2 regions of the Thauera chlorobenzoica genome follow, and region 1 is predicted to be linked to the other one. Evidence: riboswitches for the same ligand, from Rfam matches in the RefSeq annotation. Region 1 holds a riboswitch; the other holds the start of a gene.
What was found. Region 1 has a riboswitch for cobalamin ahead of Tchl_RS06190 (TonB-dependent receptor domain-containing protein). Riboswitches for the same ligand answer to the same signal wherever they lie in the genome.
Positions count from the first base shown of each region.

Region 2: another riboswitch for cobalamin. It lies ahead of bluB (5,6-dimethylbenzimidazole synthase); the one in region 1 lies ahead of Tchl_RS06190 (TonB-dependent receptor domain-containing protein).

Region 1 covers NZ_CP018839.1:1,299,308-1,310,453, forward strand. The annotation lists gene Tchl_RS06165 (adenosylcobinamide-GDP ribazoletransferase) at 1-137, opposite strand, end outside; gene Tchl_RS06170 (RNA-binding domain-containing protein) at 358-2,082, opposite strand; gene cobT (nicotinate-nucleotide--dimethylbenzimidazole phosphoribosyltransferase) at 2,122-3,168, opposite strand; gene Tchl_RS06180 (Uma2 family endonuclease) at 3,165-3,758, opposite strand; gene cobU (bifunctional adenosylcobinamide kinase/adenosylcobinamide-phosphate guanylyltransferase) at 3,792-4,340, opposite strand; cobalamin riboswitch at 4,484-4,712, shown strand; gene Tchl_RS06190 (TonB-dependent receptor domain-containing protein) at 4,846-6,675, shown strand; gene Tchl_RS06195 (FecCD family ABC transporter permease) at 6,748-7,698, shown strand; gene Tchl_RS06200 (ABC transporter ATP-binding protein) at 7,695-8,498, shown strand; gene cobO (cob(I)yrinic acid a,c-diamide adenosyltransferase) at 8,576-9,184, shown strand; gene cobA (uroporphyrinogen-III C-methyltransferase) at 9,187-10,035, shown strand; gene Tchl_RS06215 (cobyrinate a,c-diamide synthase) at 10,041-11,146, shown strand, end outside.
Region 2 covers NZ_CP018839.1:997,627-1,008,772, reverse strand. The annotation lists gene nirB (nitrite reductase large subunit NirB) at 1-236, opposite strand, end outside; gene bluB (5,6-dimethylbenzimidazole synthase) at 521-1,261, opposite strand; cobalamin riboswitch at 1,311-1,505, opposite strand; gene rlmB (23S rRNA (guanosine(2251)-2'-O)-methyltransferase RlmB) at 1,518-2,270, opposite strand; gene rnr (ribonuclease R) at 2,263-5,391, opposite strand; tRNA gene Tchl_RS04820 (tRNA-Leu) at 5,431-5,515, shown strand; tRNA gene Tchl_RS04815 (tRNA-Leu) at 5,689-5,773, shown strand; gene Tchl_RS04810 (adenylosuccinate synthase) at 5,992-7,302, opposite strand; gene Tchl_RS04805 (ATP phosphoribosyltransferase regulatory subunit) at 7,307-8,464, opposite strand; gene Tchl_RS04800 (DUF2065 domain-containing protein) at 8,483-8,668, opposite strand; gene hflC (protease modulator HflC) at 8,676-9,557, opposite strand; gene hflK (FtsH protease activity modulator HflK) at 9,557-10,858, opposite strand; gene hflX (ribosome rescue GTPase HflX) at 10,873-11,146, opposite strand, start outside.

The DNA.
Region 1 (11,146 bases):
CCCACCACCCAGCCCACGAGCGGGAAGTAGCGCGCGGCGTGGTTCAGGCGCTCGGTCGACCACGGCACCCAGGCCGGCACCGGCAGGCGGGTGAAGAAGCCGAGCGCGGTGAAGAAGAGTTCGAGCTGGTAGCGCATCAGGGTGTGTATCGGCGGGCCACCCATGGGCGGCGTATGCTGCGCATTGCAGGTGCGCATGGTTTATGGGGGAGTGTCATGTTGAATCAGGGTCTGTCGCCGGGCTTGAGCGTCATGCAGCGGCCTCTTTCTCTTTGATCCTCTTTGATGCTTTCAGCTTCAAAGAGGATCATATTGTTGATTTCAAACAGATATGCTTGACAGCCTCTTTGCTGGCTCTCTATTTCTCTGCCAGCTTCCAGCAAGATGCGGTGTCGGAGCCGACGTTCACAATGGTCCCCTTGCGCCGGAGCTTGGTAAGCAACGAGCTTATCTTGATGGCCTTCTGCTTTTCACTAAGCGCTTCGCTGAGTTTATCCAGTAGCAACTTGTTGAGATCGGCCCGGGATGCCCCGTCCTTCATCGCCAGATAGTCGGTAATCAGCTTGAGATAGAAGGCGTCATCCTGCCCGCGAGTTCGGAGGTAATCCTCCAGGCTTGCCGTGGCCTTGGCGATCGAGGCTGAGACGAAAAGGTTCGGCTTCCGCCCCTCGATCAGACCGGCCTTGCGCAATCGGGCGGCTGCCGTGTCCGGCACCGGCAGCTTCTTCTGCACGCGATCCAGAGCCAGCACATCGACCAGCGGCAGCTCGGTCTTCTGGATCAGCAAGCGGCTGTAGGCAGGGTCCACCACGCTGCCATAGATGGTCAGCCTGACTACCCCGGCCTCGCTCAGGTCATAGTCGGGCATGGGGAAATAGCGCCGCGCCTGGCGTGCGTGCATGTCGTGAATGCCGTAGCCCATGGTGTCGATCATGTTCAGCTCGGCCATGGCCTGCGCCAGGAACGGGTTGCGGTAGCGCCGGGGTACCTTGTTGCCTTCCAGGTAATCCTCGGGCTGGCCTTCGAAAAAGCTCCCTTCGCTTTCGAAGATCAGCTTGTCCGGCTGCTCGATCACTACCACCCGGCCGTTTCGGGTGTAATCCTGGTGCGCGATGCAGTTGTGCAGTGCCTCCAGCACGATCTTCTGGTCGTACTTCGACACCTCCACCGGCAACAACTCGTCCTGCGGCAACAGACGGAGCTGGATGTTGCGGATGCGTCGGTAGAGCTGGGTCGTACTCAACAGGAACGGTGGCCCGAAGTGCTCATAGGCCCGCTCCGGACCGTCCAGTTTCCAGGTCAGCTGCGCGGGGTGCGGCGATAAGCGCCAGGCGGACTCAGGCTTGCCGAGCAGCAACAAGGTGGTGCGCGTGATCGCACCATTCTGGGTCGCATGGGCGCGGTCCAGAAACGTGGCCAGCGGCCAGTTCATCACCTCTGTGGCATCGAAACGGTTGGCGTACTTCTTGGCAAATGACTCCCGCGCCTTGCCCAGTGCCGTTTCATCTAGATCGGCAAGGCTGGCGTCGGCAATGATCTGCGCGCTCCAATCCGCCTGCAGCGTTTGCTGGCGGATCTCATCGAGCTTGTCCAGCCCTAGTGGAGCGCGGCTTTCTCCCGCACGCGCGTAGTAATGCCCCTTCCAGGCGATCGGAATGCCGCGCGGTGCAGGCGGGACCTCGAACAAGATCACCCGTCCGGCCGGATGCTTCAGGACATGGATCTCGCGAAAGGTGATGCTCGGTTCGGTGCTCTGGGCAATCTGGCCCTTCAGGCCTTGTAGGCGTTCAGGCTCCGGACGGTAGTCCGAACCCGCCACGGTGCGGGACTTGTTGTGCACGCCGAACACCAGCCAGGCTCGGTCCGCCCCGCGCAGGTTGGCTTCGTTGCTCAGTGCCGAGAAATACTCCCCGATCTTGTCGGTGTCGTAGTCGTTGCCTGCCTGCTTGAACTCCACCACCTCGTTTTCCCAGGTGACCATCAGTCCATCGAGCAAGGTAGAAAGCGCCGCCTGATTCATGCCCACCCCCTTGATGCACTTCACTTCAGTGGACGACGAGAGCGGTTTGAAGATCTGCTCCACGTTGATCTTGACCGCGCTGTTCTTGAATCCGGTTCCGCCTCAGCCCTTCTCGCTGACCCCGGCCGACTCGAAGCTCGCCATCTCGTTGAGGAAGTTCACCGCCGCCTGGACGAGGGGGTAGGCGAGTGCGGCGCCGGTGCCTTCGCCCAGGCGCAGGTCGAGCTCCATCAGCGGTTCGGCGCCGAGGAAGGCGAGCTGCACGCGGTGGCCGGGCTCCTGCGAGCGGTGGGCGAACACGCAGTAGGGCAGGATGGCGGGGGCGAGGGCGTGGGCGACGAGCAGGGCCGAGGTGACGATGAAGCCGTCGATCAGTAGCACCATGCGCTTTTCCGCGGCGCCGAGCATGGCGCCGGCCATCATCGCGATCTCCAGCCCGCCGTATTCGGCGAGCGCTTCGAGGGCGTCGGTCGGGTAGCCGCCGCGCGCCAGCGCCTGGCGCAGCAGGGCGCGCTTGCGCGCCAGGCCGGCGTCGTCCAGGCCGGTGCCGCGGCCGGTGACGGTGTCGAGGTCGGCGTCGCGCTCGGCGCCGATCAGGCAGTGGGTCAGCAGCGAGGCGGCGGCGGTGTTGCCGATGCCCATCTCGCCGAAGCCGATGCAGTTGCAGCCGTTGTCCGCCAGCGCGTGGGCGAGGCGGCGCCCGCGCGCGAGCGCGGCGTCGCGCTGTTCGGCGCTCATCGCCGGGCGTTCGAGGTAGTTGGCCGTGCCCGCGGCGATCTTGGCGTCGATCAGCGCGGGGCGGGGGGCGAACGCGTGATTGACGCCGGCATCGACGACGCTGAGGTTGAGGCCGAGCTGACGGCTGAAGACGTTGATCGCGGCGCCGCCGGCGAGGAAGTTCTCCACCATCTGCCAGGTCACGTCCTGGGGAAAGGCCGACACGCCGGCGCGCGCCGCGCCGTGGTCGGCGGCGAAGACGGCGAGGTGGGGCTGGCGCAGTGCGGGGGTCAGCGTCTGCTGGATCAGGCCGATCTGCAGCGCGAGCGCTTCCAGCCGGCCGAGCGCGCCGGGGGGCTTGGTCTTCTGGTCGATCTTGTGCTGGAGGGCAGGGGCGAGAGCGGAGTCGGGCGCGGCGATGTCGAAGTTCATGAGGGGGTGTCGGTGGTGGCGGAGTCGTCGGGAAGGTCGCGGTAGAGTTCGGCCAGCGCCAGCTCGAAGCCGAGCGCCGGAAGGTTGAGGGCAGCGCGGCCGCCGCTGGCTTCGCTCAGCAGCCAGCCGCCGTCGTCGCGGCGCGTGTAGCACTCGACGTGGGCGTGGTCCTGCGACAGGAAGAGCACCGTGCGCAGGCCGGGAAAACGGCGGTAGGCCTCGAACTTGCGGCCGCGGTCGTAGGCTTCGGTGGACGGCGACAGCACTTCGGCGATCAGCGCCGGGTCTTCCTTGACCTGGCGGCGGGCGCGGTCGGCATCCGCGCAGCTGACGAAGACGTCGGGGTAGAACAGGCTGTCGTCCGCGGCCAGGCGTAGGCGCACGTCGGTCATGAACACGCTGCAGCGGGTGCCGGCCAATGCGTTGCGCAGAGCGAAGGCCGTGTTCAGGCAGATCGTGTTGTGCACGTCGGTGCCGCCGGCCATGGCGAAGGCCTCGCCGTCGACGAATTCCCAGCGCTCGGGCTGTTGCCCCTCCCAGGCGAGGAATTCGTCCAGGTTCATGGCGCGCTTTGCGGCGGGCAGGCTCAAGTCGTGCTCCTCGGTTGGCGTCCAGGGCGCAGTTTAGCCCTGCTTGAGCACCAGCGGCAGGCCGGCGGCGACGAACACCACCTGGGCGCAGCACGCCGCCACCGCCTGGTTGAGCCGCCCGGCCTCGTCGCGGAACAGGCGCCCGAGCGGGGTTTCCGGCACCAGGCCGAGGCCGACCTCGTTCGCCACCAGGATCACCCGCCCGGGCAGGGTGGGGAGGACGGCAAGGAGCGCGCCGCGCTCGTCGCGAAAGCGCGGCAGGGCCTCGGCTTCGGCGCCGGGGGGCAGGGCCTCGGCACCGGCGAGGAGGTTGGCGAGCCACAGCGTCAGGCAGTCGACGACCAGGCAGCGTCCGGGTGCGGCCTCGCGGCGCAGCGTGGCGGCGAGCGCCAGCGGCGCTTCGACGGTGCGCCAGGCGGCGGGACGGTCGGCGCGGTGGCGGCGGATGCGCGCCGCCATCTCGTCGTCGAGCGCCTCGGCGGTGGCGATGACGGTGACGGCGAGGCCGGAGGCGGCGGCGCGGCGCTCGGCCTCGCCGCTCTTGCCCGAGCGCGCGCCGCCCAGGATCAGTTCGGCGCTCATCGGATCAAGGGCTTGGGTTGTGCTTGAGGTGTGGCCGTACGGCCTCGTTCGGTGGCATGTGCGGGTGGGCAGGTTCGATGGCTCTGCAGGATTGCGTCCGGGACGGTATCATCCATTCCCATTGCCCCGGAAGGGGCAACGCGTTATCGGTGCCCGCGGGCGGTTCTCGCCCCGGGTTAAACGGGAAACAGGTGCGCGGCCCATCGCTGGAACGATGGCCGCAATGCCTGTGCTGCCCCCGCAACGGTAAGTGCGCGCAAGGCGGATCACGCAGCCACTGGGACACCCTCCCGGGAAGGCGATCCGCTGCGACCGGCCCATCGGCCGGTACAGCGCCCGAGCCCGGAGACCGGCCGAACGCGATTTGGCGGATGTGCCGCGGGGTGGTGGCGACGGGCGCGGGTTTTCCTGCTCGGTTCGGTGCGCTCTCGCTCCCGGTACGTCCATGTGCAGCTGCCATGACGTGCGGGGACGCGCGGCATGGCGAATGGAGTCCCCCGTTCAAATGAAAACCCGCCTTTCCGCGCTCGTTTCGGCGTGCGCGCTCGCTTACCCGTTTGTCCCGGCCCAGGCCGACGACCCCCAGCTCGACCACGTCGTGGTCACCGCGACCCGCCAGGAAAGCAAGGTCGACGACTTGCTCGCCGACGTCACCGTGGTCACCCGTGAGCAGATCGAGCGCCTGGGCGACACCACCTTGGCGCAAGTGCTGTCCCGCACCGCCGGGGTGTTCGTCACCGACGGCGGCCTGCCGGGCAAATCCGCTTCGGTGCTGATCCGCGGTACCGACAGCGGGCACGCGTTGCTGCTCATCGACGGCATGCCGGTCACCTCGGCCACCCTCGGGCAGGCGCCGTTCGAGACCCTGAATGCGGCCGAAATCGAGCGCATCGAGATCCTGCGCGGCCCGGCCTCGTCGCTGTACGGCTCGGAGGCGATCGGCGGCGTGGTCCAGGTGTTCACCCGCCGCGGCCAGGGCCCGGCCCGGCCGCGGCTGGCGCTGCGCTACGGCAGCCACGACACGCGCGACCTGCAGGCCGGCGTTGCGGGTGGAACCGAGCAATGGTCATACGCGCTGTCGGCCAGCCGGCTCCAGACCGATGGCATCTCGGCGACGCGCGGCCCGAGCGCCAATCCCGACCGCGACGGCTACAAGAACAGCGCCGCTTCGGGCAGCCTGCAGTGGCGCCCGGCCGAGGGCCATGAGCTCGGCGTGCACGTGCTGCGCTCCGCCGACGAGAACCACACCGACGGCGACTTCGATTTCGACAACCACACCGACAACGACATCCTGAGCTGGAACGCCTACACGCGAAACCGGCTGGGCGAGCGGTGGACGTCCACGCTGCGGGTGGGGGCGATGGAATACGCTTCCGACAACTTCCGTCCCGGGGCCAAGGACCGCTTCGTCACCGATACCGGGCTCGTCTCCTGGCAGAACGACATCCGCACGGCGTGGGGCACCTGGCTCGCCGGCATCGAGCAGCAGCGCCAGGAGGTCGATACCAGCGGTGCCCTGGTGGTCGATTCGCGGACCACCGATTCGGCTTTCCTGGGCTGGACCGCCGCGTTCGGCGCGCACGGCGTGCAGGTCAACCTCCGCCACGACGACATCGAACGCTTCGGCAGCGAGAAGACCTGGTCGGCCGCCTACGGCTACCAGCTCACCGAGGCACTGCGCGCCTTCGCCTCGCTGGGGACGGCGTTCAAGGCGCCCAGTTTCAACGACCTGTACTATCCGGTGAGCTGCTTTTCCTTCGGCTGTTTCGGCGGCAATCCGGACCTCGCGCCGGAGTCGGCGCGCAACCGTGAGGTCGGCCTCGCCTGGGAGCGTGCCGGCGAGGAAGTGCGCGTGGTCTACTTCGACAACCGGATCTCCGACCTCATCGACTGGGGCTTCACCCCGGAGAACATCGGCAAGGCCAGGATCCGCGGCCTGACCGCCAGCTACCGCGGCCGCGCGCAGGCCTGGCAGTGGAACGTGGTGGCCGATCTCCTCGATCCGCGCGACGAGCAGACCGACAATGTGCTGCGCCGGCGCGCCCGCCAGCGCCTGCTCGCCGGAGTCGATTACAGCGTCGGTGCGTGGACCGTCGGCGGCCAGTGGACCGCGGTCGGTGCGCGCTACGAGGATTCCGCCAACGATCAACGGATGGGCGGCTATGGCCTGGTCGATCTGTTCGCCCGTTACCGCTTCGACAAGGAGTGGACGCTGGAAGCGCAGCTCAAGAATGCGGGCGACAAGGACTACGTGCTCGAGCGCGGCTACCAGAACACGGTGTTCGCGACCGAAGGGCGTACCGCCTTCGTCGGCCTGCGCTACACCCCGCGCTGAGCCCCGGTGGCCGTGTTCCGCCCGCCTTCAGTCCACGGCCCCGCGCTTGCCGGACGGCGGGCGCGGGTCGTCATCGCCGGGCTTGCGCTGTCGGCGGTGCTGGCCCTGCTGTGGGCCTTGTCGGCGGGTGAGCTCGACATTCCGGCGGGCACCGTGTTCGGCGCCCTGTTCGGCAGTGAGCAGGGCATGTCCGCCGCGATCATCCGCGAACTGCGCCTGCCGCGCGCGGTCGCCGCCTTCGTCTGCGGCGGCCTGCTCGCCACCGCCGGCGCGCTGATGCAGGTGCTGCTGCGCAATCCGCTCGCCGACCCCTACATCCTGGGCATTTCCGGCGGTGCGGCGGTGGGGGCGCTGGGCGCGATCACGCTCGGCGCGGCGAGCTTCTGGATCGATGCCTCGGCCTTCGCGGGCGCACTCACCGCGATGCTGCTGGTGTTCGGGCTGGCGCACGGCGACGGCAGCTGGACGCAGACCCGGCTGCTGCTGACCGGGGTCATCGTCGCCGCTGGCTGCGGCGCGGCGGTGTCGCTGATGCTCGCGCTGGCGTCCGATACGCGGGTGAAGTCGATGCTGTTCTGGTTGATGGGGGACGCCAGCGCGGCGGTGCGGCCGTGGCCGGCGCTGGTGGTGTTGGTGGGGGCGCTGGCGCTGGTGGCGCCCTGTGCGCGCGACCTCAACGTGCTCGCGCGCGGCGAGCTCGGCGCGCGCGCGCTCGGGGTGGCGGTGCCCCGCCTGCGCGTCGGCCTGTACGTGCTCGCTTCGCTGCTGACCGCGACCGCGGTGACGCTGGTGGGCTCGGTCGGCTTCGTCGGCCTGATCGTGCCTCACCTGGTGCGGCTGGCGCTGGGCAACGACCAGCGCGTGCTGATTCCGGCCGCGGCGCTCGCCGGCGGCACCTTGCTGACCCTGGCCGACACCGCGGCGCGCACGGTGATCGCGCCCCAGCAGCTGCCGGTGGGGGTGCTGACCGCGCTGATCGGCGTCCCGGTCTTTCTGTTCCTGCTCTCGCGCAGCCCGCGATGAACGCGCTCCACCGCCCCGCCGCCGACGCTCCCCTGCTCGAGGCCGAGCGCCTCGCGCTGCAGGTGGGCGAGCGCTGGCTGTGCTGCGAGTTCAGCCTGCGCCTGGCGGCGGGGGAGTGCCTGGTGCTGCTCGGCCCCAATGGCGCCGGCAAGACCACCTTGCTGCACACCCTGGCCGGACTGCGCCCCCCCACGGCGGGCGCGGTGCGGCTGGGCGGGCGGCCCTACGCGGCGTGGCCGACGCTGGAGGCGGCGCGTTTCCGCGGCCTGCTGGTGCAGCAGCAGCCGGACCATTTTGCCGCGAGCGTGCTCGAGACGGTGCTGATCGGCCGCCATCCCCACCTCGGCCGCTGGGGCTGGGAGGGCGCCGACGATGTCGCCATCGCCCGCCGGGCGCTGGCTGACGCCGGCCTCGCCGGGTTCGAGGGGCGCGACGTGCTGACCCTGTCCGGCGGCGAGCGCCAGCGCGTGGCGATCGCCGCCCTGCTCGCGCAGGCGCCGCGCCTGTTCCTGCTCGACGAGCCGCTGAACCACCTCGACCTGCACCACCAGATCGCCACCCTGGAGCTGTTCCGCCGCATCGCCCGCACCGATCCGGCCGGCCGCGGCGTGGTCATGGTGATGCACGACCTCAACCTCGCCGCGCGCTTTGCCGACCAGGTGATCCTGCTCGACGGCCGTGGCGGGGTGACCGCGGGCGAGCGCGATCAGGTGTTGCGCGCCGAGCTGTTGAGCGAGGCCTTCGGCCACCCGCTGCGGCGCTGCGAGCTCGACGGCAGGGTGATTTTCGTGCCGGACTGAACGCACGCCGGCAGATCGGGGACAATGAGCATCGTGCGCGCTGGCGTGCGCGATGCAGCTAATCGAGGAAGGACAGCATGACCGAAAGCGAGGAACGCGACGCCCGCCACAACGCGCGCATGGCGCACAAGAAGGCGGTGATCGACGAGCGGATCGCGCACGCCCAGGCCGAGCGCGGCGTGCTGCTGGTCAACACCGGCAACGGCAAGGGCAAGTCGAGCGCCGGCTTCGGCCTGGTAGCGCGCGCCCTCGGCCATGGCCTGCAGGTGGGCGTGGTGCAGTTCATCAAGGGCCGCGCCGACACCGGCGAGGAGGCCTTCTTCCGCGCCCAGCCCGGCGTGCGCTGGCTCGTGATGGGCGAAGGCTTCACCTGGGATACCCAGGACCGCGCGCGCGACGTCGCCCGCGCACAGGCGGCGTGGGCGCTGGCACGCGAGATGCTTCAGGATCCGGGCATCGGCCTGGTGGTGCTCGACGAGCTCAACATCGCGCTCAAGCACCGTTACCTCGAGGTGGACGCGGTGCTCGCCGACCTGCGCGCGCGTCCGCTGCGCCAACACGTGGTGGTCACCGGCCGCGGCGCGCCGTCCGCACTGCTTGAAGCCGCCGATACCGTCACCGACATGACGCCGGTCAAGCATGCCTTCGCCGCCGGGGTGAAGGCGATGCCCGGCATGGAGTGGTAAAGATGGCACTGCCCGATCTCGCGGTCTATCGCCCCGGCCCGCTGCCGGGACACGTCTACCTGGTGGGCGCCGGCCCCGGCGACCCGGAACTGTTCACCCTGCGCGGCGCCCGCCTGGTGGCGGGGGCGGATGTGGTCGTCCATGACAACCTCGTCAGCCCGGCGATCGTCGACCTCGCCCCGGCGGCGGCCGAGCGCATCTACGTCGGCAAGAAGGCCGCCGACCACACCCTGCCGCAGGACGAGATCAACCGCCTGCTGTTGCGCCTGGCGCAGGCCGGCAAGCGCGTGGTGCGGCTCAAGGGCGGCGACCCCTTCATCTTCGGCCGCGGCGGCGAGGAGATGGAGGTGCTGGTCGAGGCCGGGATCACCGTCGAGGTCGTCCCCGGCGTCACCGCCGCGGCCGGGGTGGCGGCCTATGCCGGCATTCCGCTCACCCACCGCGACCATGCGCAATCGGTGGTGTTCACCACCGGTTTCCTCAAGAACGGCGCGCTCGATCTGGACTGGGTGATGCTCGCCCGCCCGCAGCAGACGGTGGTGATCTACATGGGCATTTCGCGCCTGGCCGAGATCTGCCGCCAGTTCATCGCCCACGGCCTGGCGCCGGACACGCCGGCGGGGGTCATCGAGCGCGGCACCACCCATGCGCAGCGGGTGGTGGTGGCGGACCTGGCGACCCTCGCCGCGCGCGTCCATCAGGAAGGGGTGCGCCCGCCCTCGCTGACCGTGATCGGCAGCGTGGTCGGCCTCTACCCGAAGCTGTCGTGGTTCGAGCCCGCCGCCCAGCCCCAGGCTTCGCCGCTGCCGCACGCCGGCTGTGCGGTGGTGCATGAGGAGGGCCGGAAGTGAGCACCATTGTGGTACGCCATGCTGCGGCGATTTCCCCGGAGGCGCCCGCGGCGGTGCGCTGCCCGGCGCTGTTCGTCGCCGCACCGGCTTCGGGCCAGGGCAAGACCACGATCACCGCCGCGCTCGCCCGCCTCCACACCCGGCTCGGGCGCCGCGTGCGGGTGTTCAAGTGCGGGCCCGACTTCCTCGACCCGCAGATCCACGCGGTGGCCAGCGGCGCGCCGGTGGATAACGTCGATCTCGGCATGTGCGGCGAGGCCGACATCGCCTGGCGCCTGCACCGGGCGGCGGGCGAGGCCGATCTGATCCTGGTCGAAGGGGTGATGGGGCTGTACGACGGCGCCCCTTCGGGGGCCGATATCGCCCGCCGCTTCGGCATTCCGGTGATGGCGGTGATCGACGCGCGGGCGATGGCGCAGACCTTCGGCGCCGTCGCCCATGGCCTCGCCCACTACCGGCCCGGGCTGCCGTTTGCCGGCGTGCTCGCCAACCACGTCGGCAGCGCGCGCCACGCCGAGCTGCTGCGCGTATCGCTGCCCGCCGGCATGCGCTGGTTCGGCGCGGTGATGCGCGATGCGGCCGCGGCGCTGCCCGAACGCCATCTCGGCCTGTTGCAGGCGGCCGAGATCGAAGACCTCGACGCCCGCCTCGAGCGCCTCGCCGACCATCTGCAGCACACCGGTGCGGCGGCGTTGCCGCCGGCGGTTGAATTTCCCGCGGTGCCGGCGCCGGTGATTCCGCCCCTGCTCGCCGGGCGGCGGGTGGCGGTGGCGCGCGATGCGGCCTACGGCTTCATCTACCCGGCCAACCTCGACACCCTGCGCGCGCTCGGCGCCGAGCTGGTGTTCTTCTCCCCCCTCGCCGGCGAGCTCCTGCCGCCCGCCAGTGACGCGGTGTGGCTGCCCGGCGGCTACCCGGAACTCCATGCCGCCGCGCTCGCCGCCAACACCGGCCTGTGGTCGGCGCTGCGCGCCCACGTTGCCGCCGGCAAGCCGCTGCTGGCCGAATGCGGGGGGCTGATGAGCCTGCTCGAAACGGTGGTGGACCGCGACGGCGCGGCCCACGCCTTCGCCGGCCTGCTGCCCGGGTGCGCCGTGATGCAGAAACGCCT
Region 2 (11,146 bases), 300 kb from region 1:
CCCGCATGCAGGGTGATGCCGTGCTCGCGGTACCAGGCCAGGTCGTTGAGCATGATCTCGGGCAGGGTCATCTCGCCGGCGAGCACCGGCGACAGCAGGATGCGGTTGTAGTTGCCGTGCGGTTCGGCGCCGAACACGGTGATGTCGTACAGGTCGGGCGCGAGCTTGAGCAGCTCTTCGAGGGTGCGCACGCCGGCCATGCCATTGCCGACGAGGACGAGGTTGAGCTTTTTCATGATTTTCTCCGCAGGGCTGGAACGATGGACGCTGGCGCAGCAAGCCGGACAATGTCCTCGGCTGTTCCACAGCATCAAACGTGCCAACTTCCCGAAAGCGGACGATCCAGCGGCTTCCGGGGATTCAGGGAGAAAATTTCAAGGCCTGTGCGCCGGGCGGCGCACAGCGGCAGTGCAGCAAAAACGGCCCGCGCACTGTACTTGTGCAGCGCCGCAAAGACGGCCGGAGGGGCCCGCTGGCGCGGCCCTCCGTGGCGCTCGGGCGGCCCTGCAGGGGCGGCGGATCAGCCGCGGGCAGGGTCGGCGTCGTCGAGACGGGCGAGCAGCGCGGTGCCGGCGGCGTCGGCCTCACCCTGCCAGCGATCGAAATGGAGCAGCTCGCCGAGCGCCAGGCGCGGCAGCCAGCCGGCGGCCTCGAGTTCGGGGCGGTCGTAGAAGTGGCTGACGTAGCCGATGCACAGGTAGGCCACCGGGATGATCTCGCGCGGGATCCCGAGCGCGTCGCGCAGCGCCTGCTGGTGGAAGATGCTGACCCAGCCCACCCCCAGCCCTTCGGCGCGCGCCGCCAGCCACAGGTTCTGCACCGCACACACCGAGCTGTAGAGGTCCATCGCGGCGATGTGGGTGCGCCCGACCACGACCGGGCCGTTGCGGCGGCGGTCGCAGGTGACGCACAGGTTGATCGGGGCTTCGAGGATGCCTTCGAGCTTGAGCTTGCGGTAGGTGGCGCGCTTGCCTTCCTCGAACATCAGCTCGGCTTCGGCGTGGGCGAGGCGAAAGGCCTGGTTCACCTTCTGCTTGACCTCGGGCGCACGCACGACGATGAAGTCCCACGGCTGCATGAAGCCCACCGAAGGCGCGTGATGGGCGGCGGTGAGCACCCGGGCGAGGACCTCGTCGGGCACCGGATCGGGCAGGAACTGGCCGCGCACGTCGCGCCGGGTGTGGATCGCGCGGTACACCGCGGCGCGTTCCTCGGCGCTGAATTGCGGATTGGTCTGGATGGATTGTGCAGGGCTGCTCATGAAGTATTCCCCTTGTCGTCGAGCAGTGGCCAGCCGCCGACCAGGCGGCTGCATAAAACGCTTCGGGGCCGGTCTTCCGGCTGCGGATCGTCTCGTCCGGGCGCCTTCCCGGTCCTCGCGGACCAGTGGCTGGACATGGCCTTGCCCGGACAATCCCCGTTACGGCGCTGGGCGCGCGGCGGATTCGAACCGCCTTCCCGATTCTCCCGCACACGACGCGGGCACCTCGAAGCAGAGCGTGCAGTTTAACAGCCGCTCAGGCGCGCTGGCGGCGGGCCTCGAACAGGCAGATGCCGCTCGCCACCGACACGTTCAGGCTGTCGACGCTGCCGTGCATCGGGATGCGGGCGAGCGCATCGCAGGTGTCGCGGGTGAGCCGGCGCAGGCCGTCGCCTTCGGCGCCGAGCACCCAGGCGACCGGCCCCTTCTGGTCGATGTCGTAGAGCGTCTTGTCGGCCTCGCTGGCGGCACCGATCACCCACACGCCGGCCTCCTGCATTTCGCGCAGCGCGCGCGCGAGGTTGGTGACGGTGACGTAGGGCACGATGTCGGCGGCGCCGCTGGCGACCTTGACCGCGGTGGCGTTGAGGCCGACGGCGCGGTCCTTGGGCGCGACCACCGCGTGCGCGCCGGCGGCATCGGCCACGCGCAGGCAGGCGCCGAGGTTGTGCGGGTCCTGCACGCCGTCGAGGACGAGGATCAGGGCGTTCTCGTCGAGGCCGTCGAGCACGTCGGCGAGCTTGATCTCGCGCCGGGTGGCGTCGACCTTGGCGACCACGCCCTGGTGGCGGCGGGTGCCGACCAGGCCGTCGAGCTTGTCGCCTTCGCTCTGGGTGATGCGCGCCCCGGCGGCCTCGGCCTGGGCGATGAACTTCTTCACCCGGGCGTCCTTGCGGTCAGCGCAGAGATGGATTTCCAGCACCGAATCGGGTGCATGACGCAGCTTGGCGGAGACGGCATGAAAGCCGTAGATCAGGCGGGTGGGTGCGTTCTCGGGTGCTTTAGCCACGGTCGGTGCCCTTTGCGGAAGTCTTGCGCCCGGCACGTCGGGCCGGCGCGGCGGTCGGAGTCGGGGTCGCGGATTCTAGCGCTTCAGCGACCGGCGCGGCGGCGGCCTTCTTCGCACGCGTCCTGCGGGGCCTGGGCGCGGCGACCTCGGGGGCTGCGACCGGGGCCTCGACCACGGGCGCGGGCGCGGCGGCCGGCTCGGCTGCGGCCTTCTTTGCACGCGCCTTGCGGGCTTTCGCCTCGGTGACCACCGGGGCGGCGGCGGCAAGCTCAACGGCCGGCGCGGCTGCAGGCTTCGTCGTGCGCTTGGTGCGTGGCCTCGGCCCGGCAGCCTCCGGGGCGGCAACCGGGGTGGCGACGACCGGGGCAGGCGCCGCCGTGGCGACCGCTTCGACGGCTGCCTTCTTCGCACGCTTGCTCCGGGTTTTGGGCTCGGCCACCTCGGCAGCGGTAGCCGGGGCCGCTACCGGGACTTCCACGGCGGCTGCGGGCGCGGACTCGACCACCGCCACCGCCTTGACCGTCGCCTTCTTTGCGCGGGTCTTGCCCGGCTTCGAGGCGGACGTTTCCGAAGCGACCGGGGCGGCGAGCGGCGCCGGCACGGCCGGCGCCGGCACAACCTCGACCACCGGCTCCGCAACGACTTTTCTGGTGCGCGGCTTGGGTGCCTTCTTGCCAGCCTCGGGCTGGATCGCGGCAGGCTCGGTCTCCGCGGCCTTCGCGGACGCCTTGAGCTCGGCCGGCAGTGGCCCCTCGATCAGGCGGAAATCGATCTTGTTGGTCGCCATGTCCACCCGCACCAGCTGCACCTTGAGCCGGTCGGAGAGGCGGAACTGCTTGGCGGTGCGTTCGCCCATCAATGCATGACGGGTCTCGTCGTAGTGGAAGTAGTCGCTGCCCAGATCCGAGATGTGCAGCAGCCCTTCGATGAAGATGTCGTCGAGGGCGACGAACAGGCCGAACGGCACCACCGCCGAGACGCTGCCGATGAACTCCTCGCCGACGCGGTCCTGCATGAAGTAGCACTTGAGGAACGCGACCACGTCGCGAGTGGCGTCGTCGGCGCGGCGCTCGGTCATCGAGCAGTGCAGGCCAATCTGCTCCCAGTCGCCGGGGCGGTACTGCTCGCCGGCGAGCGCGGCCTTGATGCCGCGGTGGATCAGCAGGTCGGGGTAGCGCCGGATCGGCGAGGTGAAGTGGGTGTAGGACTCGTAGGCCAGCCCGAAGTGGCCGACGTTGTCCGGGCTGTACATCGCCTGCTTGAGCGAGCGCAGCATCACTGTCTGCAGCAGCTGGGCGTCGGGGCGGTCCTTGACCTGTTCGAGCAGCCTGGCGAAGTCGCTCGCGCGCGGCTCGTCGCCGCCGCCCAGGCCGAGGCCGAACTCCTTGAGGAACTCGCGCAGCTTGGCAAGCTTGTCCTCGGAGGGCGAGTCGTGGATGCGGTACAGCGCCGGGTGTTCGCGGCCGGCGAGGAAGCCCGACGCGCACACGTTGGCGGCGAGCATGCATTCCTCGATCAGGCGGTGGGCGTCGTTGCGCACCTCGGGCACGATCTGCGCGATCTTGCCGTTGTCGTCGAAGATCATCCGTGTCTCGGTGGTCTCGAAGTCGATCGCGCCGCGCTTGGCGCGGGCCTTGAGCAGCACGCGGAAAAGCTTGTCGAGGTTCTCGAGGTGCGGCAGCAGCGCGGCGAGCTCCGCGCGCAGCGCCGGGTCCTGCGCGTACAGCGCCGCGGCCACCTGGGTGTAGGTCAGGCGTGCGTGCGACCAGATCACCGCCGGGTAGAAGCGGTAGGTCTTGATCTCGCCGGTGGCGGTGATGTTCATGTCGGCGACCATCGCCAGGCGCTCGACCTGCGGATTCAGCGAGCACAGCCCGTTGGACAGCTTCTCCGGCAGCATCGGGATGACGCGGCGCGGGAAGTACACCGAGTTGCCGCGATCGAAGGCGTCCTGGTCGAGCGCGCTGGCGGCATCGACGTAGTGCGACACATCGGCGATGGCGACGATCAGGCGGTAGCCCTTGCCCTGGCGCTCGCAATACACCGCATCGTCGAAATCCCTCGCGGTTTCGCCATCGATGGTGACCAGCGGCAGGGCGGTGAGATCCTCGCGGCCGGCCCAGTCCTTCTTGCGCACCTTGTCGGGCAGCTTGCGCGTCTGCGCCTTGGCCTCGGCAGAGAATTCGAAGGGCAGGTCGTGCTTCCTGAGCGCGATCTCGATCTCCATTCCGGGGTCGGCGTAGTTGCCGAGCACCTCGACGATGCGCCCGATCGGCTGGGCGAACTTGGTCGGCTGCTCGACCAGCTCGACGGTGACGATCTGGCCGGGTTCGGGCTTCTTGCGCCCACCCGGCGCGACCAGGATGTCCTGCGCCAGGCGGCGGTTCTCGGGCACCACGATCATCACCCCGTGTTCGTTGATGACGCGGCCGACGACGCGGGTATTGGCGCGTTCGAGGACCTCGACCAGCTTGCCTTCGGGACGGCCGCGGCGGTCGGTGCCGGCGATGCGCACGATCACGCGATCGCCGTGCAGCACCTCGCGCATCTCCTTGGGGCCGAGGAAGATATCGGGCCCGCCGTCGTCGCGGCGCAGGAAGCCGAAGCCATCGGGGTGGCCTTCGACCCGGCCCTTGATCAGGTCGGCCTTGGCCGGCAGCAGGTAGGCGTCGCGGCGGTTGCGGATGACCTGGCCGTCGCGCTCCATCGCGCGCAGGCGGCGGTCGAAGTGCTCGAGCTCATGGGGCGCGATGTCAAGGGCGCCGACGAGTTCCGAAAACGGCATCGGCACGCCACGCTCGGCGAGCACCTGGAGCACGTATTCGCGGCTCGGCAAGGGATGTTCGTACTGCTGCGATTCACGTGCGTAATGCGGATCGGCGAGGCGGATGGCGCTCGCCTGCGCGGCCGCGGCCTTGCGTGCGGCACGGCTGCGGCCGGGGCCCTTCACTGCATTCTTTGCGCCGCCCGTTGCCCCCGCAGGTGCCACCGAAACGGAGCGGCTGACGTCATCGGCGCGCCTGCGCGCCTTCTCGCCGCTGCTGGATGAGTTGGCATGCACGGCGTCACCGGCCTGGGGGGCGCCGCGTTTGGAGGTGTTCTTTTTCGTTTTACGAGTCATTGACAATCTTCTTTCGGTGCTTATAATGCGCGTCTTCTTGCCCAGATGGCGGAATTGGTAGACGCACTAGTTTCAGGTACTAGCGCCGCGAGGCGTGGAGGTTCGAGTCCTCTTCTGGGCACCAGTTTCACGGGAAAGCCGCTCTTCGGAGCGGCTTTTTTGTTGTTCATCCCCCCCACGCGGGACGATGACGCCGCTGCATCACGTGCGCGGATCGCCGTCATCGACGGCCGGCGCGCAAAAAAACGCGCGCAGCGCTTCACGCAGATGAAAGCCTTTGCTATTATGCGCGTCCCTGCCCAGATGGCGGAATTGGTAGACGCACTAGTTTCAGGTACTAGCGCTGCGAGGCGTGGAGGTTCGAGTCCTCTTCTGGGCACCAGTTGCAGGGAAAAGCCGGCCAAAAGCCGGCTTTTCCCGTTTACCCGGCCGCCGCCCGCGCCGGATACCGATCCGGCCATGGCGCGGGCCGCAGCGCCCGCAAGCGTGGCACCGTCGGCCGCACCGACACCATCGGCCTTCACGCGTAGACAACGCACCGCGCCCATCGGAGCAGCGGACGAGCGCACGCGCGACCCGCCCGGCTCCACCCCGCCGCGCTCAGGCGCCAAACGGATGACGACGCAGAATGGTCTCGTCGCGCTCGGGACCGGTGGAGATCACGTCGATCGGAATCTCGCAGATTTCCTCGATGCGATGCAGGTAGGCGCGCGCCTCCTGCGGCAGCGCGTCCCAGCTCTGCGCACCGAAGGTCGTCCCGCTCCAGCCCGCCATCGTCTCGTAGATCGGCTCGCAGCGGGTGACCTCTTCCGAGCCCATCGGCAGCAGGTCGATGCGCTTGCCGTCCAGCATGTAGCCGGTACACAGCTTGAGCTCTTCGAGGCCGTCGAGCACGTCGAGCTTGGTGATGCACAGACCGGTGACGCCATTGATGATGATCGAGCGCTTCAGCGCGGCCAGATCGAGCCAGCCGCAGCGGCGCTTGCGCCCGGTGACGGTGCCGAACTCGCGCCCCTTGGTCGACATCTGCTCGCCCGGCACCCCCTTGGTCTCGATGTCGAGCTCGGTCGGGAACGGACCGCCGCCGACCCGCGTGCAGTAGGCCTTGGTGATCCCCAGCACGTAGTGCAGGCGGCTGGGGCCGACGCCGGAGCCGGCCGCGGCCTGGCCGGCGACGCAGTTGCTGGAAGTGACGAACGGATAGGTGCCGTGGTCGATGTCGAGCAGCGTGCCCTGCGCGCCCTCGAACAGCAGCGAGCCGCCCGCCTTGTTGATCGCATAGAGCTCGGCGGAGACGTCGGCCACCATCGGCAGCAGTTCGGCGGCGTCGGCCATGGCCTGGTCGAACACCGTCTGGAATTCGACTGGCTCGGCACCGAGGTGCCGGGTCAGGACGAAATTGTGATATTCGAGATTGGCCTTCAGCTTGGCGGCGAAGCGCTCGCGGTCGAACAGGTCGTAGACGCGCAGCGCGCGGCGCGCGACCTTGTCCTCGTAGGTCGGGCCGATGCCCTTGCCGGTGGTGCCGATCTTGTCACCGGCCGATTTGGCGGCTTCGCGCGCGCGGTCGAGCGCGCTGTGGTAGCCGAGGATCAGCGGGCAGCCGGGGCTCACGCGCAGGCGCTCGCGCACCTTGATGCCGCCGGCTTCGAGGGTGCGGATCTCGGACAGCAGATGGTGGACGTCGAGCACCACGCCGTTGCCGATGAAGCAGGCCACCCCCTCGCGCACGATGCCCGAAGGCACCAGATTGAGCTTGTATTCGTTGTGGCCGATGACCAGCGTGTGGCCGGCGTTGTGCCCGCCCTGGAAGCGCACCACGCCCTTGGCATGGTCGGTGAGCCAATCGACGATCTTGCCCTTGCCTTCGTCCCCCCACTGGGTGCCGACGACGACGACGTTCTTTGCCATTTCCTTACTCTCCCTGTAACGACACGAGCGTCCAATGCCCGTCCCGTTTCACCAGTTGCCGGTCGCAACCGGCCTCGTTCCAAGTTCCCTCGTGCCCGGGCAGGGCGATGACGACCGTCTCGCCGCACGCGCGCAGGGCCGCCACTTCGTCCGTCAGCTCCGGGTCTTCGGCGAGCGGCGCGAGCACCGCGCCCGCGCCCGCCGGCAAAGACGGCAGATGCCAGGCCAGCTCGCGCAGATCGAGGCTGAACCCGGTCGCCGGACGGGCGCGACCAAAGGCCTCGCCGACCCGGTCGTAGCGCCCGCCGAGCGCGAGCGCGGCCGGCGAATCGGCGCCGTACGCGGCGAACACGACGCCGCTGTGATAGTGGTAGCCGCGCAGGTCGGCCAGATCGAAGCTGATCGGCAGATCGGCCAGGGCGGCGGCGAGCTGGCGCAGCTCGTCCAGCAAGGCGGTAATTTCCGCGTCCTGCGGCAGGCGGGCGGCCGCGACCTCGAGCACCTCGGGCCCGCCATAAAGCTCGGGCAGCGCAAGCAGCGCACCGCGCACCGGCTCGGCCACGCCGGCAAGCGCATCGTGCAGCGCCGGCACGTCCTTGGCCTGGAGCAGGTCGAACAATTCTTCCTCGCGCCCCGGCACCAGCCCGGCGCGCGCCGCCAGCGCATGGAACAGGCCGACGTGGCCGATGTCGATGCGCGACGCCGGCACTTCGGCCAGGCGCAGCACTTCGGCGAGCAGGTGCAGGATCTCGACGTCGGCCTCGATCCCGGCATGGCCGTAGAGCTCGGCGCCGAGCTGGAGCGGCTCACGGGTCGCGGTCAGGGTCGACGGCAGGGTGTGCAGCACGCTGCCGCAGTAACACAGCCGCGACACGCCGCGGCGATTGAGCAGGTGGGCATCGATGCGGGTGACCTGCGGGGTCATGTCGGCGCGTACCCCCATCGTGCGCCCGGAGAGCTGGTCCACGAGCTTGAAGGTGCGCAGTTCGAGGTCCCGGCCGGCACCGGTGGTGAGCGAATCGAGGTATTCGAGCAGCGGCGGCATCACCAGCTGGTAGCCACGCACCCGGAAGGCGTCGAGCAGCCGGCGCCGGAGCGCCTCGAGCTGGTGGGCATCGGACGGCAGGGCATCCTGGATGTAATCGGGCAGAACCCAGCGCATGAGAGTGTCAGATGAGTGTCAGATGAAAATGAACAGCAGGACGAGGCCGGCGATCATGGACGTCAGTCCGATGAAACGGATCTGGCCGTCGGCCATGCTCGCCAGGCGCAAAAAAGTTTCGCGCCAGGCCGCTGGCGCGATGAAGGGAAGAAGACCTTCGATGATCAGCATCAGGGCGAAGGCGGTCAGTAGCGAGCTGCCCATGAAGGGATCAGTTGCGCTGCGCGCCCCGGGCATCCTTCATGAAGCGGAAGAAGTCCGAGCTCGGGTCGACCACCATCACGTCGTCCTTGCCGGAAAAGCTCGAACGATAGGCTTCGAGACTGCGGTAGAAGGCGTAGAAATCCGGGCTCTTGCCGTAGGCTTCGGCGTAGATCGCGGTCGCCTTGGCATCGCCCTCACCCATGGCTTCCTGGGCGGAACGGTAGGCTTCGGCGATGATGACCTCGCGCTGGCGGTCGGCATCGGCACGGATGCGCTCGGCTTCGGCGGCACCGAGCGAGCGCAGCTCGTTGGCGACACGCTTGCGCTCGGCTTCCATCCGCCGATACACCGACTCGGACACCTCGTTGGGCAGATCGACCCGCTTCAGGCGCACATCGACGATCTGCGCACCGATGGTGCGCGCGTCGCGGTCGGCACGTTCGCGCATCTGCTCCATGATCCGGTCGCGCTCGCCGGAGACCACATCATGCACGGTACGGCGGCCGAACTCCTCGCGCAGGCCGGCGTTGACCGTCTGGGTCAGGCGGGTGCGGGCACGGGCCTCGTCGCCGGCGACCGACTCGTAGTACAGGCGCGGATCGATGATCCGCCACTTGACGAAGTGGTCGACCAGCACGTTTTTCTTCTCGGAGGTAATGAAGCGCTCCGGCTCCGGCGTATCCATGGTCAGGATGCGCTTGTCGAAGTAGCGCACGTTCTGGATGAACGGCAGCTTGACGTTCAGCCCGGGCTCGGAAATCACCTCCCTGACTTCGCCGAGCTGGAACACGATCGCATACTGGCGCTGATCGACGGTAAACAGCGACATCGAGGCGATCACCACGGCGAGCAGCAGGCTGCCGCCAATCAGAGACATCTTGTCACGCATCAGCGCTCTCCCCGCTCACGGCTTCTCATCAGTTCCCGATTGCGCGGATCGAGGGACGGCATCGGCGCATTCGCGCTCAATCCGGCCGCCGACTGGGAATCGGGCAGGGACGCCGACGCCGGCTTGCCGCCGGCCTGCTGCATCAGCTTGTCGAGCGGCAGGAAGAGCAGGTTGCCGTTGCCCTTGGCATCGATCATCACCTTCGAGGTGTTCGACATCACCTGCTGCATGGTCTCGATGTACAGGCGCTCGCGGGTCACCTGCGGCGCCCGGGTGTATTCGGCGAAGACCTGGCTGAAGCGGCTGGCCTCGCCCTCGGCGTTGGCGACCACGCGCTCGCGGTAGGCGTTCGCCTCCTCGACCAGGCGCGAGGCGGTACCGCGGGCACGCGGCACGACATCGTTGGCATAGGCCTCGCCTTCGTTCTTCTGCCGCTCGCGGTCCTGGCCGGCCTTCACCGCATCGTCGAACGCGGCCTGCACCTGCTCCGGCGGCTGGGCGTTCTGCATCGTGACGCGGCTGATCTGGATGCCGGTTTGGTAGCGATCGAGAATACGCTGCATCAGCTCGTGCGCGGTAGCGGCGATTTCCTCGCGCCCCTCGTACAGCACGAAGTCCATCCGGCTCTTGCCGACGATCTCGCGCATCGCGGTTTCCGCCGCCTGGCCGACCGCTTCATCGGGGAAGCGGTTGTTGAAGACGTAGTTTTCCGGGCTGTTGAGCACGTACTGCACTGCGAACTGGATGTTGATGATGTTCTCGTCGTCGGTGAGCATCAGCGACTCGCGCAGCATCTTGTTGCGCTCCGAGCCGCGATAGCCGACTTCGACCGTGCGCACGCCGGTGAGGTCGACGATCTCGTGCGACTCGAACGGCGCCGGCAGGCGCCAGCGCAGGCCGGGCTCGGTGGTCTGCACGTACTTGCCCAGGCGCAGCACCACCCCGCGCTGGTTGGCGTCGACCGTGTAGAAGCCGCTCGCCAGCCAGACTACGGCGACCAGCACCAGCAGCACGCCGATGCCGCCGCCGAACTGCTTGAAGGAGAAGCTGGGCAATTGCGGCGAACCGCCGCCCCCTCCCCCACCACCGCCACCACGACCGGCACGCTTGTTGCCGAACATGCCGCTCAGGCGCTGGTTGAAATCGCGCCAGACCTCCTCGAGATCGGGAGGGCCCTGGTTGTTGCCGCGGTTGCGATCACCGCGGTTGTCGCCGTCGCGGCCGTCTTCGCCGCGGCTGCCGTCGTTGCGGTCGCCATCGTTACCGCTCTGGCTGCCCCAGCGTGGGTCGTTGAGTGACATGAGAATGCCCGTTATCACGATTGTTCTGATCGTTCGTCCACCGTACCGGCGATCCGGTCGGCATCGTCACCAAAGGTTTGCTGCGCCACTTCGGCTAGCGCGTTGCGAAGCAGGCCGAGGCCTTCGCCCGTTCTTGCGCTCAGAAAAATGCGCCTGATTTTATCACAGTCCCCCCGCTCGACCGCCGGTACGGCATGGGTCAGGTCGATCTTGTTCCAGACCAGGATCTGCGGCACGTCGGCGGCGCCGATCTCGGTGAGGACCAGATTCACCGCCTCGATCTGGGCG